Regions from separate parts of the Paenibacillus borealis genome, predicted to be linked through region 2. Evidence: riboswitches for the same ligand, from Rfam matches in the RefSeq annotation. Region 2 holds a riboswitch; the other holds the start of a gene.
The links. Region 2 has a riboswitch for cobalamin ahead of PBOR_RS35260 (S-layer homology domain-containing protein). Riboswitches for the same ligand answer to the same signal wherever they lie in the genome.
Positions count from the first base shown of each region.

Region 1 (7,836 bases), 1.2 Mb from region 2:
CGGCCAGGCTCAGTGCTGCTGCGCCTTCCGTCCGTCCCGCCTCAGCAGCCTCACTCTCCGCCGCCAATCGCTCTCCCCGTCCGGTTTCACCCGCAGCTGCACTCGGTGTCACTGGTCCATCTGCCCGCCCTGGCTCAGCCGCTGTCACACTCTCCGCCGCAGCACCTTCTACCTGTCCCGCCTCAGCCGCAGCCAGCGACCAGGGCTCGGCCGCGGTGCGCAGCCGCTCATGCGGCTTCAGCGCCTGCGTCTGTGCGGTGAGGTTGTACTTACGCTCATATCCGCGCGGCGTAACCATAAGCCCCTCATATACAACTGTCGCCGAATTGCCGACGACAACCGTAGAGAGCATGCCGATCTCATGCTCCAGCATCTCCTGCAGCGTAGTTACGATCGTCTGCTGACGGTCACGGTAGGCGCTTTTGACAATGCCGACCGGCGTGGAAGGATCGCGGTAACGCAGCAGAATATTGCGCGCTTCTTCAATCTGACGCGTACGCTTGCCGCTGCGCGGGTTATAAAAGGCGATCACGAAATCCGCAGCACCCGCCGCTTCCACACGTGCGGCAATGCTCTCCCATGGAGTAAGATGATCGCTGAGGCTGATTGTGCAGGAATCATGCATAATCGGCGCTCCCAGCAGGGAAGAACAGGATTGAATCGCCGATATTCCGGGGATCACCTCGACCTCGACACCGTCAGCCCGGTTCCAGCCCCGTTCAATCAGCACCTCGTAGACGAGACCAGCCATTCCGTATACACCGGCATCGCCGCTGGATATTACGGCAATCGTCTGTCCTTCCTCTGCTCTGCGGACGGCCTCCTGCGCCCGGCTGACCTCTTCAGTCATACCGGTGCCGACAATCTCCTGATGCCGCAGCAGCGGTCTGATCAGGTCGACATAAGTGTTATAGCCGATTACAGCCTCACTCTCTTCGAGAGCAGCCAGCGCCCGGCCGGTAATATGCTCCAGCGCTCCGGGACCGAAGCCGATAATCAGCAGCTTTCCTTGTTTCTTCATCCTTCTTCCCCCGTTCGTGAATGCCTGTATTAACTGTTCAGCAGCCTGTTTAGTGCGGCTTTGAAATCTCCCGCCGTGCGGGGGGCCGGCTGGCCGGCGGTGAGCCGTGCAGGCAGGCTGTGCCATAAGTCAGCCAGCAGCGGCAGATCGAGGCCAATGGCCTGCAATTCTTCCGCCCCGGCAAAAATCTCCTCCGGCGTCCCCTCAGCCCGGCACCTGCCCTGATCCAGTACAATGATCCAGTCCGCCCAGCGGTACGCCAAATTCATATCATGCGTAGCCATAACTACGGTTGTGCCCTTCTCATGTATAACATCAAGACCCTGCAGCATCTGGAGCTCGGATAACGGATCCAGATACGAGGTCGGCTCATCCAGCAGGATCAGCTCCGGCTCCATCGCCATTACTCCGGCGAATGCGGTGCGTTTTTTCTGCCCCAGGCTGAGCTGATGAACCGGTTTGTCACTCAGCTCCGTCAGGTTCAGCAGTTCCATGACGCTGCGGCAGCGCTCAGCGATTGCGGCTTCGTCCATCCCCGTTCCCCGCAGCCCGAAGGACACATCCTCCAGAGGTGTGCTCAATATGAGCTGCTGCTCAGGGTCCTGAAATACAAGGCCGATACTGCGCCGCAGCGCGGCCAGCTCTTTTTTGGCATAGGACAATGTCTTGCCTCCTTGCTGAACCGTACCCTTCTGCGGGCGCAGAATGCCGACAGCATGCAGGAACAGGGTGGATTTGCCCGAACCATTGTGGCCAAGCACCGCCGTTTTGCGGCCTTTGGGAATGGAGACGGTTAGTTCACGCAGCGCGGCTTCCTTCGTATCCGGGTAATGAAACACCACCCCGTCAAAAGCCAGACTATATTCCATGTCCATGGCGTACTCCTCTAATGTGATTTAGCAAATCGGATAAATGTTGTACATTTTGCAGCTTTGATTCCTGGATAATCCGGTCTTCGGGATGATTGTTGTATGAAATACAAGAATTGTCCCGCGAAGCCGCCTGGAGAAGGCGAAATGCTGCCTTTTGTACAACAATATTGGCCTGCGTCCGATATCTCGGGGAAATTGTTGTATTTTGGGCATGATTTCAAAAAAGCCAGCAGATTTCCTGCACTAAAATCTTAAATTCACCCCCGCAGCCACAGCCAAAGCTGCGCCAGCACCAGCACAGCGATCCCGGCATACGCCCGGACAGTGTAACGCCGCGGCACAGGGCGCGCAGTATACGGCGGCAGAATAATCTCACCCGTGAACCCGCGCGTCAGCAGCCCCTGCGACAATCCGTAATAACGGTGCATCGTATTGCCGAAGAGCGCCCCGGCCATAGCTGCGGTCTCGCGCAGCCTCGCCTTATACCCTCTGCGGCCTCCACGCAGCTTCCGGGCCAGCATCAGCCCATGGGCTGCATCTGTCAACAGGAACAGGAAGCGGTACATGATCAGCATCAGCTCCAGCACAATCTGCGGCATACGCAGCTTGCGCAGCACCTGCAGAAGCTCGCTGAACGGGGTGGTGAACATCAGGAAGAAGAAGCAGCTCATGCAGGCCGAGACTCTGGCCAGCAGTTCACCGGCCCGCTCCAGTCCTGCTGCTGTGATATACATCGGGAGCGGCGGCCCCGAAATCCGGAATACGCCAGCTTCCCCGGCAGCCGGACGGCCGAATTCCACGAGCAGTGCCGGTACACTCAGGCAATAGAACAGCAGCGCCGTGCCAAACAGCAGCCCGTAGGCGCGACAGGGAATTTTGGCATGCAGGGTGCACCAGAGCATCATCCACACCGTAATCCCAATCTGCAGCACCGGATGCACTGTATAGGAGAGCAGGAACATCAGTGCCGCGAACGAGCTTTTCCACATAGGGGACAGCTGCCGCAAGGCATTATTATAAGAAAGCACATCAATACGTCTTATCACTTGCTGATGCTGTTCTGCTTCGGCTGGCCTTGCTTCCCTTTCAGCAGCCCCAGTGAATATCCGATCACGCCGGCGCCAATCGCCGCCTGAAGTGCGAACAGCATACTCTCCGTCTCACCCGGGAGTTCGGTCAGCGGCTTGAACCAAGGTTCATATTCCGGGTTAATCTCTGTGATTACCCCTTCGGCCGCATCATCGGCCCCGCCGAATTCACCATTAACGAACAGCAGCGGCAAGACACACAGCAATACTACGGCCAGCAGCATTAATCCATTTTTCCATTTATTGCTCATTATGCATTTCCCCCTTTGACCTTGCGTTTCAGGAGCGACATTTCATTCGGACTATACGATTTCAGCCAGTTCCACAATAATACGGTCAGCAGCCCTTCGCTGATAGCCAGCGGAATCTGCGTCACGGCAAAGATCCCCCCGAATTTGAGAAAAGACGCCAGGACCCCGCCATCCGCAGCCGGAAAAGCCACCGCAAGCTGAAAGGAAGTCACTACATAGGTCATCAGATCGGCAACCGCTGCCGCACAGAACAAGGCCAGCTTCTCGCGGTCAGGCAGCTTCATCATCAGCTTATACACTGCATATCCGGCAAAAGGCCCCGCGACCGCCATCGAGAACGCATTCGCCCCAAGCGTAGTGATTCCCCCGTGCGCCAGAAGCAGCGCCTGAAACAACAGGACGACTGAGCCGATTACGCCCATCGGGAGCGGCCCCAGCATAACTGCGCCAAGTCCGGTACCTGTTGGATGCGAGCTGCTTCCTGTAACGGAAGGCATTTTGAGCGCCGATAGAACGAAGGTGAACGCCCCTGCCAGACCCAGCAGCAGCTTCAGCTCCGGATTCTCCTTGGTCATCGATCTAAGCCTGATAATACCGAGCACAAAGAACGGTAAGAACGCCACCCACCAGAACACAGCCCAGCCTACCGGCAGAAAACCTTCCATAATGTGCATAGCCTGGGCCGTTCCCGGTTCATTCAGCATAAAGTACACTGTAAATCCGGCAATCAGCGCCGCAAAACTCCAAAATCCGCGTTTCTTCATTCGTCAGCCTCCAAGTTTCTTAAATTTAGCAAACCAAAAAACTCCCGCCCTTCAGGGTGGGAGTGTATGTACGCAGGTATGATTCGATAGAGAGCACTGCCGTGCGCCAACAAGGGGTTCTGCACCCGGTCTGCTCCGCATGGCCGCTCAACGCTGTGTCTGCATAACATTGAACCGGCTCTGATCTTCAAGATTCCCTCCGGTCCTGCAGGCACATCGCCTCATCTCATTAACCTATCCGTACACCGCTCCTATCCGCGTAGAGTCGTGGTGTGCGTAATCAAGGTAGGTCTCCTGGCTTGGAATACGGGCGCTACATCCTTCGTCTTCCCCGGGGATTTCCCCAAGTGACTTCTTGAAGTTCAGCTCTTCCTTACAGTGGCGGGACCGCTCGGGACTTGCACCCGATTCCCTGTTATCCCTTGCCTGATCCGGCAAGAGCACCTTGTTACATCGCTAATCCATCCTACATCATAGCGGAACAGGCTCTGCATGTCTGTGATAAAATTGGAGCGGCTGCGATGCGCAGTGTTCATTTGCTTGTAAGGCAGCTTCATTTATTTGTGAGGCAATGTTCATATGCTTGTAAGAATGTCATTTGAGTAATATAATTATTAACTATATAACCTGAACGTGGAGGCATCGCATGAAACTTGATCTAACCGAACATTCCTTACCCGTGTACGAAGCGTTATCCAGTACTGTGCGCCTGCAGATGCTGCGGCTGCTGTCTGAACAGCCCATGAACGTCAAGGAACTGGCCGGCGCGCTGAAGCTCAGCAGTGCCATTATGACGATGCATGTGCGCAAGCTGGAAGCAGCCGGGCTGATCCGCAGCCACATGGCTCCCGGACGGAGCGGACTGCAGAAGATTTGTACACTGGCCACCGAGGGGGCAGAGATTATTTTTCCCGGACAAGCCAGAACACAGCGCCGGGGCTACCGCAAGGAGATACCGGTCGGCCACTACTCCGATTTCCAGATTGAACCGACCTGCGGCTTATCTACGACCGAGCGGGTAATCGGCAACTTTGACGATCCGCGGTATTTCTGGGATCAGGAGCGGGTGAATGCGGGTATTCTGTGGTTCGGCAAAGGATTCGTGGAATACAAAATCCCGAACTTCCTGCTGTCCAGCCAGAAGCCTGAGGAACTGGTCATCACGATGGAAATTGCCTCCGAAGCCCCGTCCATCAATAATAACTGGCCTTCTGACATCACCTTCACATTGAACGGTCAGCGGCTCGGCTTCTGGACCAGCCCCGGAGACTACGGGGACAGTCCGGGCAAATACACTCCAGCCTGGTGGCCTGCGCTCACCAATCAATATGGACTGCTTAAGCAGCTGCGGATTACACCCGCAGGCACATTCATGGACGGGCAGAAGCTGTCAGAGGTTACGCTGGAGCAGGTCGGCATCCGTGATAAGCAATGGACGTTCAAGGTCTCTGTGGAAGAGGATGCGGAGCATATCGGCGGCCTTACCTTGTTCGGCAAGGGGTTCGGCAACTATAACGAGGATCTTGTGTTTGAACTATTCTATACAGATGCAGTTGAAGCTTCGGCAAGTCCCAGCCGGACGGAATGACCCGGACAGGATGGGGCAGCAAACAGCGGCAGCGGGAGACCTTAGGCTCAGGTCCCCCGCTGCCGCTGTTTTGATTACGGGTATATTACAGGCCAGCTTTGCAGTTTAATCCGTCAACGGCTGCCACAGGCCGCCGCCCGGCAGCGGACAGCCGCGCGCCTTCAGCCGGGCCACAACCGGTATAATACAGCCGCAGGCAATGCAGGTTACACCATCCTGCAGCTTGGGACAAGCTTCGCATAGCGCAACCCGCTTGGCATAGACTTCGTCCGGGGCTGTATTCTCCGGATTGAACATGGAGGAGGCGAGAATCCGGGCAATCTGCGCTTCCGTCACTTTGTAATCCTCCCGGCATCCTTTACACGCTGAAGTTGTAGTCATGCTGCTTCCCTTCTCTTTAAGCTCCCGGAGTAATTGCCAGTACTGTCACCGACATTGGCGGCAGTTCAACTGTAAGCTTATTTCCTTCAAGCTTGAAGGCGGTGAACGGCTGCGGCACTACCGCTTCCGGCTGCTCGAAGGTATTGTGGGCATCGATGGAAGACCCGGCAAGTGTAGTACCGCTTACGGTTGCAGGTTGTCCGGCAAGGCCCCGCAGCTCCAGCGGTAATGCAGCCGATGCTTCATGATTCAGGTTGCACAGGCTGACATGAATCACGCCCTCTGCTGTTACAGAAGCCGAAGCAGATACTTCAGGAATCTCCGCACCCTCATAGCTGTATAACGGGCTATCCACTGTCAGATCCAGCAGCTGCGCATCCTGGTGGACCTTGTACATGTTGAATACATGATAGGTTGGAGTCAGCAGCATTTTCTCGCCTTCGGTCAGAATGACCGCCTGCAGCACGTTAACGGTCTGGGCAATGTTCGCCATCCGCACACGGTCGCTGTGCTTGTGGAAGATATTCAGGGTCAGACCGGCAACCAGCGCATCGCGGATCGTATTCTGCTGGTAGAGGAATCCAGGGTTCGTACCGGGTTCCACATCATACCAGGTGCCCCATTCATCAACGATCAGGCCCACTCTTTTGTCCGGATCGTATTTGTCCATAATGACACTGTGGCGGGTAACCAGCTCATCCATGAACAGCGCCTTCTTCAATGTGTTGAAATATTCATCCGTTCCATAGCCGGTAGCTGCACCTTTATTCGCCCAATCCGAAGTCGGCAGGGTGTAGTAGTGCAGGGTAAGCGAATCCATGAACCGGGTCGCTTCACGCATCAGCACTTCGGTCCAGTTATAATCATCCGAATTGGCGCCGCAGGCGATCCGGTGAATTTTGTTATCCCCATAATTGCGCACATAAGTCTGGTAACGGCGGTACAGGTCAGCATAATATTCAGGACGCATATTGCCGCCGCAGCCCCAGTTCTCATTGCCCACGCCGAAGTAAGCTACACTCCAGGCCTCTTCCTGGCCGTTCTTCTGGCGCAGCTCAGCCATTGGCGATACACCGTTAAAGGTCAAATACTCAACCCACTCGGACATCTCCTGTACCGTTCCGCTCCCTACATTGCCGTTGATGTACGGCTCACATTCCAGCATGGCGCAGAGCCGCATGAATTCATGTGTACCAAAATGATTGTTCTCAACCGCACCGCCCCAATGGGTATTGATCATCCGCTTGCGTTCTTCACTCGGTCCAATGCCGTCCTTCCAGTGGTATTCATCGGCGAAGCAGCCGCCCGGCCAGCGCAATACGGGAATCTTCATTTCCTTAAGCGCTTCCACTACATCGTTGCGGATCCCCTTCGTGTTCGGAATCGCCGAATCTTCCCCTACCCAGATGCCTTCATAGATACAGCGTCCCAGATGCTCAGCGAAATGTCCATAGATGTTGCGGTTAATTGTGCCTTTGCGGATGTCAGTGTTCAGTACGATGCGTTCTGCCATTTCAGTTAACGCTCCTCTTTAAGTTAATATATTTGTTAATCATTTAACACTTATATTAATATTATAGTCAGGCTTCCGCCGGTTCGTCAATCTTTAAATTATGTGGCTCGTGCTACCGTTTCTTAAGAATCTTTCCATCCTTCGCTGAGGTGGCACATAGGATAAAGTACCGCTTTGGGTTGTCAGGCCCGTTTTCCCTCCAAAAAAAATCCTTTGACACCAAGATGTCAAAGGATAAAGGAAAGCCGAAAGGTCTTCATGTTTGGGGGGAACGGACTTCATCGATCAGGTCTGCGATGAGAATATAACGGTCGGGAGCTGCGCCGATAAAGTGAAAGGGATAGCAGGTGCTTACGGT
Region 1 covers NZ_CP009285.1:2,403,447-2,411,282, reverse strand. Annotated here, with positions in the region: partial or broken gene cobJ (precorrin-3B C(17)-methyltransferase) at 1-1,021, opposite strand, end outside; gene PBOR_RS10070 (energy-coupling factor ABC transporter ATP-binding protein) at 1,051-1,896, opposite strand; gene cbiQ (cobalt ECF transporter T component CbiQ) at 2,151-2,921, opposite strand; gene PBOR_RS10060 (energy-coupling factor ABC transporter substrate-binding protein) at 2,936-3,232, opposite strand; gene PBOR_RS10055 (energy-coupling factor ABC transporter permease) at 3,232-3,996, opposite strand; cobalamin riboswitch at 4,264-4,459, opposite strand; gene PBOR_RS10050 (ArsR/SmtB family transcription factor) at 4,643-5,584, shown strand; gene PBOR_RS10045 (DUF6171 family protein) at 5,690-5,965, opposite strand; gene PBOR_RS10040 (alpha-N-arabinofuranosidase) at 5,982-7,478, opposite strand; gene PBOR_RS10035 (class D sortase) at 7,735-7,836, opposite strand, start outside.
Region 1: it holds a riboswitch for cobalamin, as region 2 does, so the genes downstream of both, PBOR_RS10055 (energy-coupling factor ABC transporter permease) here and PBOR_RS35260 (S-layer homology domain-containing protein) in region 2, are expected to answer to the same signal.

Region 2 (7,836 bases):
GTATTTCATACAATTAAAGTAGATGATTTCTGCCGCACCGGGTGTTTAATTGTATTTTGTACATCTATATCCCGGGAAAAGCCTCCAATCATACTGTTTGCTCCGGTATAGTTGCACGAAATGCAGCTATTCGGACGCAAGCGGGCGGGATCGGTAATATAGCTGTACAAAGTGCAGTTATATTGGGCAGCAAGATTCGTGTACAGACGGAATGCTAGTGAATTGCAGAGTGAAAGACGAAGCGGGCTGGACGGTTGGGCCAGCCCGCTCACAAATATAGAAGCAATTGCGTGCGATACCAGTTTTGTCAGCAACTCATTCGTTGAGCTGCTGCGACCAAACTTTGAGATTAAGCTTTCGTAGTCAGTTTTGTCAGCCGCTCCTATTCATGAGCTGCTGCAGCAAAACTTTGAGGAGGATGAGAAATGTCTTTTTTTAGCCGTTTCATGAAGAAGAATCAGCCCCCGGCAAGACCGCTGTATTATGATATCGTCTGCCCGTACTGCTTCTCCCGCTTTGAGCCGGAGGAAGTGGTATTCCGGGCCATGCACAGCCGTGAGGATGATGAGAATTATGCGCTGGGCGAAGATGACCTGCTGAATAAGTACCGTGAGCGCTTCGGCCTGGATACGGTAGACGATATGGAAGCGATTCTGAATCCGGCGGATATTCCGGAGGAGTATCATCATTATACGGACCATGTGCTGACCGGAATCACCGACCGCTATGGCGTGCTGACCCGAAGACGGCTATGTCCGTCCTGTCATAACGAGCTGCCCGTAACGGCCGGCAAGGTGCCGAGCAATATTATCTCGATTATCGGTGCTTCCCAGGTAGGGAAGTCTGTGTATATGACCTCGCTGATCCATACGCTGCAGCATACGACAGCGGGGCATTTTGACGCGGCCTGTATGCCGCTGAATGCCGAGATCAGCCGCAAATTCCGCACACTGTACGAAGAGCCGCTGTTCGAGCGGGGAGATCTGCTCGCGTCTACCCAGAAGGAGAAGATGCAGGAGCCGTTCATTTTCCAGTTCGTGTTCAAGGATGAATCCAAGCCCCCGCTGACGCTGGTGTTCTTCGATGTTGCCGGTGAAGGGATGGTCGATCAGGATTATCTGGGCCTGCACGGCCAGCATATCAAGAACTCTGCGGGCATTCTGTTTATGGTCGATCCGCTGCAGATCCGCTCCATCCGCGAGAAGATCCGCATCAACTTCGGCGACCGTCCGGGCGAGTGGGTGTCGCAGTATGATGAGCCGCGTGATGTGGTGCTGACGATGTTCGGCGACTTCATCGCTTATCAGGAGAAGAGCAAAACCAATATTCCAACGGCCATTGTTCTGGCCAAAAGCGACATGCTGCACTCACTCAAGGATGAAGACGGCGATTACATCAAATCTAACAGCAATGTGTTCAACAATTATGTGCACCGCAACACGCTGAATATGGACGAGTTCCACAACATCGACGGAGAGATCCGCCGGTTCATCAGCAAGGTTGACCGTCCGTTCAAGGACACGATGGATGTGTATTTTGCCAACACCGGTTATTTCGCGGTATCCGCGCTGGGCAGCAATCCGGTCAATCAGAAGGTGGAAGGTGTAGTCAGTCCGATCCGTGTGGACGAGCCGTTTATCTGGCTGCTGCACAAGCTGAACTATATTGAGGGGAGCGACGGGCCGTGAACAGATTTTCAGGGTCCATGATCACCCAGCAGATGTATACGCGCGAGCGCCGCGGCGTTTACCGGGCGACAGAGGGATTCGATACGGTAGCGAAATCGGAGAGTCTCGACAATAATTTTGTCAAAAAAATTCTGCACCCCTTCTGCCTCTACGATGCTCCAGCCGAGCTCGCGGCACAAGGTGAGAAGGATGAGGAGCTATATCCTGCCGCGCTGCATCTGTTCCATACGGAGAGCAACGAGACAGTAATTGGGCTGAACCGTTATCTGGCGGCGGATTTCACGGGGCAGCGGAGCGCTTTTTTTGCCCATAATTTCGTGGTGCCGCCTATCCGCTCAGAGGAGATTGTGGAGGGGTACGGGGAATGGCTGCATGCCGGCTTCGCCCGGAGTTATGAGGGAGAGCCGGGAGGGACATTGCCTGAACTGGCAGATATCCCGGTGGAGCCGCGTGAAGGGGCAGCTGACCCGCTGACTGTGCTAGGCAGTCTCGGTTTCACAGAACAGCTGTTCAAAGCCCTGCTGCAGGCGGTTATGCTGTCCGTAGCCGGGAAGAAGAAGATTTATGTGGCGCTGGATGTGCCGGTAAGTGAGTTGTCGCGGCGTGCGGTGGAGCTGACGGAGGTCATCTATGCTTCTTTGCCGCATGACTTCCGCCGCAGGCTGGGAGTGATCACTTATGCCAAAGAGCCGCAGAGCCGCAAATATATTCACCTGACCTTTGTGGAGAAGGGCTCGCTGCGCCCGGGTGACCGGAGTATTGAGAAGGATTATATTTTTGATCTGGCAGGCGCGCGGATTCTGAATGCCGATTTCGGGGAGTCCCGGCAGACATATGCAGACCTGGCCTGGAAGCTACTTGGGCAAAAGGGCGGGACTCTCAGTGATTTCGCCAGATTCGCCGACTCTCTGCTGCTTGGGGAGAGTGTGGACCGCAAGCTGTCGCTGGCACTCTACAATGAGCTGGCTGTCTTTTATGAGATTGAGCAAGGCAATGAAGAATTATATACAGAGAACAAGAATGCTGTGCTCGGCGGGCTGCTGCACTATCTGAAGCCTGAAGGGGCGCTGGAATCCCGGGTGCGGCTGAATGATATGTTCCTGGAGCGGTTCGACCGTGAGTATGATCTGATCCGCAAAAAAGGGATTCCGTCGCCGGAGATTCTGGAATGGTTCAAGGAGTATTTTGCGCTGCCGGGCCATAATTACCGGGTCAAAATTGTGGATTACTTCATCAACGGGATGCTGAACTGCCAGTCGGCAGGACGTGAGGATGCGCTTGCTGCCGCTTACGGTATTATTGAGGGCAACGATGAGCTTAGTGCGGCATTCTTCAAAAGAGTGCTGGCCCAGCCTATCTTCCGCAAAGCGTTGCTGGAGCCTTATATGGAAACCCGGCTGGCTGCCGCGCCGAAATCGGCGGATATTCTGCGGTTCGTCGCGCATTGGGGCCGTTTCCTTCCGGAGGCGCTTCAGCAGGCTTTCGTGCGCGATACCGTCAAGGAATATCTGCTGGAGAAGCTGCAGCGGGACAATGATCCGGTGGCGGCGGTAGCAGCGGTTCATGAGTCGGTGCAGAAAGCAGAGAAGGAACGCCGTAAAGGCAGCGGAGTACATCCAGAAGCATTGTCCCTGCTGCAGGAGCTGGGAACGGCTGCGGACCGGTTCCTGCTGAACCGGATCTCGCTGGATGAGCTGACACAGGAGCAGCTGCTGGAGATTGCGTTCCTGCGCTACCGGGATACGGCGGACTGGCAGCCGCCGCTGGATGCAATTGCTAAGCGTAAAGCGAATGCCCTGCGCGCTGCGTACCGCTGGTTCGGTGAGGAGAAGCCGGACGAGGAGATTTTCGCCGGGCTGTCTCCACGGGAGCTGGATGACGTACAGCTGCTCGGGGGGCGCTGGCTGAAGGAGTCGCGGAGCATCGAGCCGTTCGAACGGCTGCCGCTGGCCTTCTACCACAGCAGTGAACGTGAGGGCGGTCCGCTTGATTACGATGCGCTGCTGGATCTGGTGGCGCGCAAGGCCGGCGGTGATAAGGATACGGTCTACCGTTTCCTGGCCTGGTCGCAGCATAACCGGCTGTTCACCATCTCCAGCAAGAAGCTGTGGCCGAATTACCGGCGGGCGGTGCTGAAGTATTTCCTGAAGAACGACCGTGAGGCGTTCAAGAACCGCGATTTCCGCAAAAGCTATAGTTCGGCCGCGACGCCTGCTATGCAGAATGTCTACAATGAAGCCCGCTCCCAGCTGGCTTCACCGCTGGCGCGGTGGGTCAGCCGCAGCCGATTTCAAATCCTGATCTCCGGCACGGTGCTCGGGGTCGTGCTGATTGTTGCGATCATCGCTATTAGCTTGCTGCGGCCGGATGCGGATACCGCAGCGCCGCAGCCGACTGTGAGCCCGATTCGTGGCGATATCCACAATGCGGACGGACAAGAACAAGCCCCAGTCTCTGTGCGGCTGGCGGGCGGGGTGGCAGGTGCCGGGACGGGCAGCGGGACTGAAGGCGGTGAAACAGATGGCGCCGGGAATGCTGGCGGAACGGAAGGCACCGGGAATGCTGGCGGGGGTGAAAGCGGCGGGACGGAAGGCAACGGAAATGCTGGCGGGGCTGAAGGCGAAGGGGATGCAAGCAGCGCGGAAGCAGGCGTCAAGCTGGTGTTCAGCTTTGCCGCTGCGGCGGAATGCTCCGACTTCAAGCCGGCGGAGATCATCGTGATGTCCGGTAATAACGTTGCAGACACTTACAAGGTTGCGGCAACTGTGAGCAGTTGCCAGGCCGCCGGGGTTGATGGCGGCACTGGTGAGGCAGGAGCCGGGAATGATGGCGGCGCGAGTGGGGATGCAGCCGAAGCCTCCCCGGCAGCGGGTGCATCGGGCGCAGGGACACCTGCGCGCGTATATGAAGTGACAGTGGAGCTGGAGCCGGGCGCGAAGCTGGCCGTAGGTGATGTGATCACCGCCGGAAGCTATACACTGAAGCTCCAGGGTAGTCTGGGGGACACTCTGGGGAGTCCCCCAAGCAGTACTCCAGAGACTACACCCGGCACCGAGCCTGCTCCTTCCGCCAGCCCGGACACGGATGCAGACAAGGCTGCTGAATGAAGGCGGCGGATTAGGATCTGGCCTGAAATAACGATGCCCTGAATTAAGGACGGTAACGAGGAGGTCCTGAATCCGGGAAAGCCGGATGCGAAGATAGCTCTGGCATTCTTCAATTGTGCGGTGGCTAAGGCGGCAGAGAGGTCATTGTACTTTGTACACTCAAATCAGGAATAGAGGGCCCTATTTCGCATTCTATTGTATTTGGTACATTAGATTTCCGGATTTCAGAGCCTATAAGGGTCCCTTCGGAAATCAATTGTATTAAATACAGCAGAATGGATTATCACCCCCCTTTTATTCCCATTCTGTTGTACATAGTACAATCAACCGGCTGCTGACGCTCGCCGGAAGCAGAAGAAGCATTATATGAGGTCCTGAACAGCACGATATGCCGGGAGAATGCGGCGGGTGTTGCTCAGGATTTTTTTGCATGCTGAAGGGGCAGGGCTGCATACAATTGAAACAGCTTGTCTATAGACATACAGGGGAATAGTAGATATGATTGTTTGTGAATATTAAAATTTAATAAGCTTTGGAAAAAGGTGCGGATTTCCGTAGAAACAGGCACTGTCTTGCAATAGACGGGCACGCTGGTTCTTCGTCTGTAATCTGCTTAAAAGGGAAGGCCGGTGTAAGTCCGGCGCGGTCCCGCCACTGTAAATGCGGAGCGACTCCCGGGAAGCCACTGTCTGTTGATTGGACGGGAAGGCGGGGGAAGTGATGAAGCGTAAGCCAGGAGACCTGCCTTTTTCGTTGTTGTTTCTATTCTTCGGGGGTGAGAATGCGGAAGCAGGTGCAAATAAAAGCAGATGGCTGTGCAGAGGAAAGCCTCGCATCAGCCGCATGTATTGTAACCTTCCCCGGCCGCCCTTTACAGGGCGGTCTTTATGTTGCCGCCGCATCCGCGGAGGACGCAGGACTCATCTAATCTATTCCATTCTATTCAAAGAAAGAGGTCAAGCAATGAAGAACAATCTATCATCCAAGTTTATCCGGCTGGGTCTGATCGTAATCATGATGTTCGCGGTGCTGGGAGCGGCTGTAGCTCCGGCGGGACAGGCTTTTGCCCAGAGTGATACGGCAGCTGCCCAGTTGAGCACGAATGCCGCAGCTGTTAGTGTAGCTGATGCAGTCTATGCTACTGCGGAGTTTGTGCTGAAGAACGGGGTACAGTCCGACTGGCAGGCTATCGGCCTTGCCCAGGCGGGCTACAAGGTTCCGGATAGTTATTTAAAGGCGCTTGAGAGTAAAGTAGCCGAAGCCAAGGGGGGGTTCGCCAGAGCTACGGACTATGCGCGGATTACGCTTGCGGTTAGGGCGCTTGGCGGGAATCCGGCTGATGTTGCCGGCTACAACCTGATTGAGAAGCTCTATAATAACGATAAAATCACCGGCCAGACGCTGAACAATGCTGCCTACGTACTACTGGCGCTCGATTCCGGAACTTATACTATGCCTGACAATGCCAAATGGACACCGGCTAAACTGCTGGCTGAGATTCTGGCCAAGCAGAACACGGACGGCGGCTTCACCCTGACTACGGGTGCAAGTGATCCGGACATGACGGCGATGGTGCTTACAGTGCTGGCAGGACATAAGTATGATCCGGCAGCCAATACCGCCGGACAGCGTGCAGCAGCCTGGCTGGCGACCGCACAGGATAAGAACGGCGGCTATGGCGACAGCAGTGAAAGTGTCGCTCAAGCTATTATTGGTCTGTCTTCCTTTGGCATTGACCCGGCGGGAGCAGAGTATACTGTAGGCAATGTGAACCTTGTCAGCAAACTTCTGAGCTTCAGTGCAGCGGGTGGCGGGTTCGCTCATACGGCAGGCGGAAGCTACAATCAGCTCTCCACAGAGCAGGCGCTGGAAGCACTGGCAGCTTACAATCTGTTCAGCGCAGGCGGCAGGCTCTATGATCTCAGCAGTGTGCCTGTGAAGAATCCTCAGGTGAATGTGTCCGTTGCCATTGAAGGCCCTAACGGAACCCTGGCAGAAGGCACTGTGTATGCTGGCAATGTACTTCATGCGCTGGAGAAGACAGCAGCGGCGAAGAAGGTGGCCCTGGTCAATGAAGCGGGCAATTACGTGACGGGAATCGGCGGCGTGACTGCGGGTGCTTTTGGCGGCTATGACGGATGGATGTATGTTGTAGCGCGCGGTGGAGCGTGGATTTATCCAAGTGTGGGCATGGGCGATTTCCTTCTTGCAGAGAATGACCGTGTACTCGTCTATTATGGCGGGGATAACACACAGGTGGTAGAGTCTGTGACGGTCTCCCCTGCACAGCCGCAGCCTGGACAAGATATTACTGTAAAAGTGACGCAAAAGCAGTGGGTGTGGAATGAAGCGACCTTTACTTCCGACCCGGTATCCTCACCGGCTTCAGGGGTGCAAGTAGCTATCGGCGGTAAAACTGCTGTTACGGATGCTGCGGGTTCGGCTGTTATTGCCGGAGGCCTGACAGCGAATAAATATACGATTACAATTACCGGATATCTTAAAGACAGCACACCTGCAGTAGTCCGCTATTCGCAGCCGCTGACCGTGGCTTCTGCTGCGGCTGACCGTGCTGCTTTTACCGATGCGAAGTTAATTTCACCTTGGGCGCTGGAATCCGTATATACGGCCTATGACCGCAAGCTGATGAGCGGCGTCAGTGAGAGCAGCCTCGTGTTTGCACCGAAGCAGAATATTACCCGTGCTGAATTTGCGGCGCTGCTGCTGAGATTGACCGGCAACGAGCCGTCTGCGGCATCGTCAGCCCAGAGTTTCAGTGATGTTAAGGCTAATGCGTGGTATTATGGAGCAGTGAATAAAGCGAAGGAACTGGGTATTGTCAGCGGAGTAACAGGCACAGCCTTCAAACCGGACGGCCTGGTTACCCGCCAGGATATGGCTGTAATGATCTTGAGAGCCCTGAAGCTGGATGAAGCTTCGGCAGCGGCCGGCACCGGGAAATTCACCGACGAAGACCAGATCAGCAGCTACGCATTAACAGCGGTGCGCACAGTAACCGGACTTGGGATTATGAGCGGTAC
Region 2 covers NZ_CP009285.1:1,183,160-1,190,995, forward strand. Annotated here, with positions in the region: gene PBOR_RS04985 (hypothetical protein) at 426-1,688, shown strand; gene PBOR_RS04990 (GAP1-N2 domain-containing protein) at 1,685-4,795, shown strand; cobalamin riboswitch at 5,367-5,558, shown strand; gene PBOR_RS35260 (S-layer homology domain-containing protein) at 5,759-7,836, shown strand, end outside.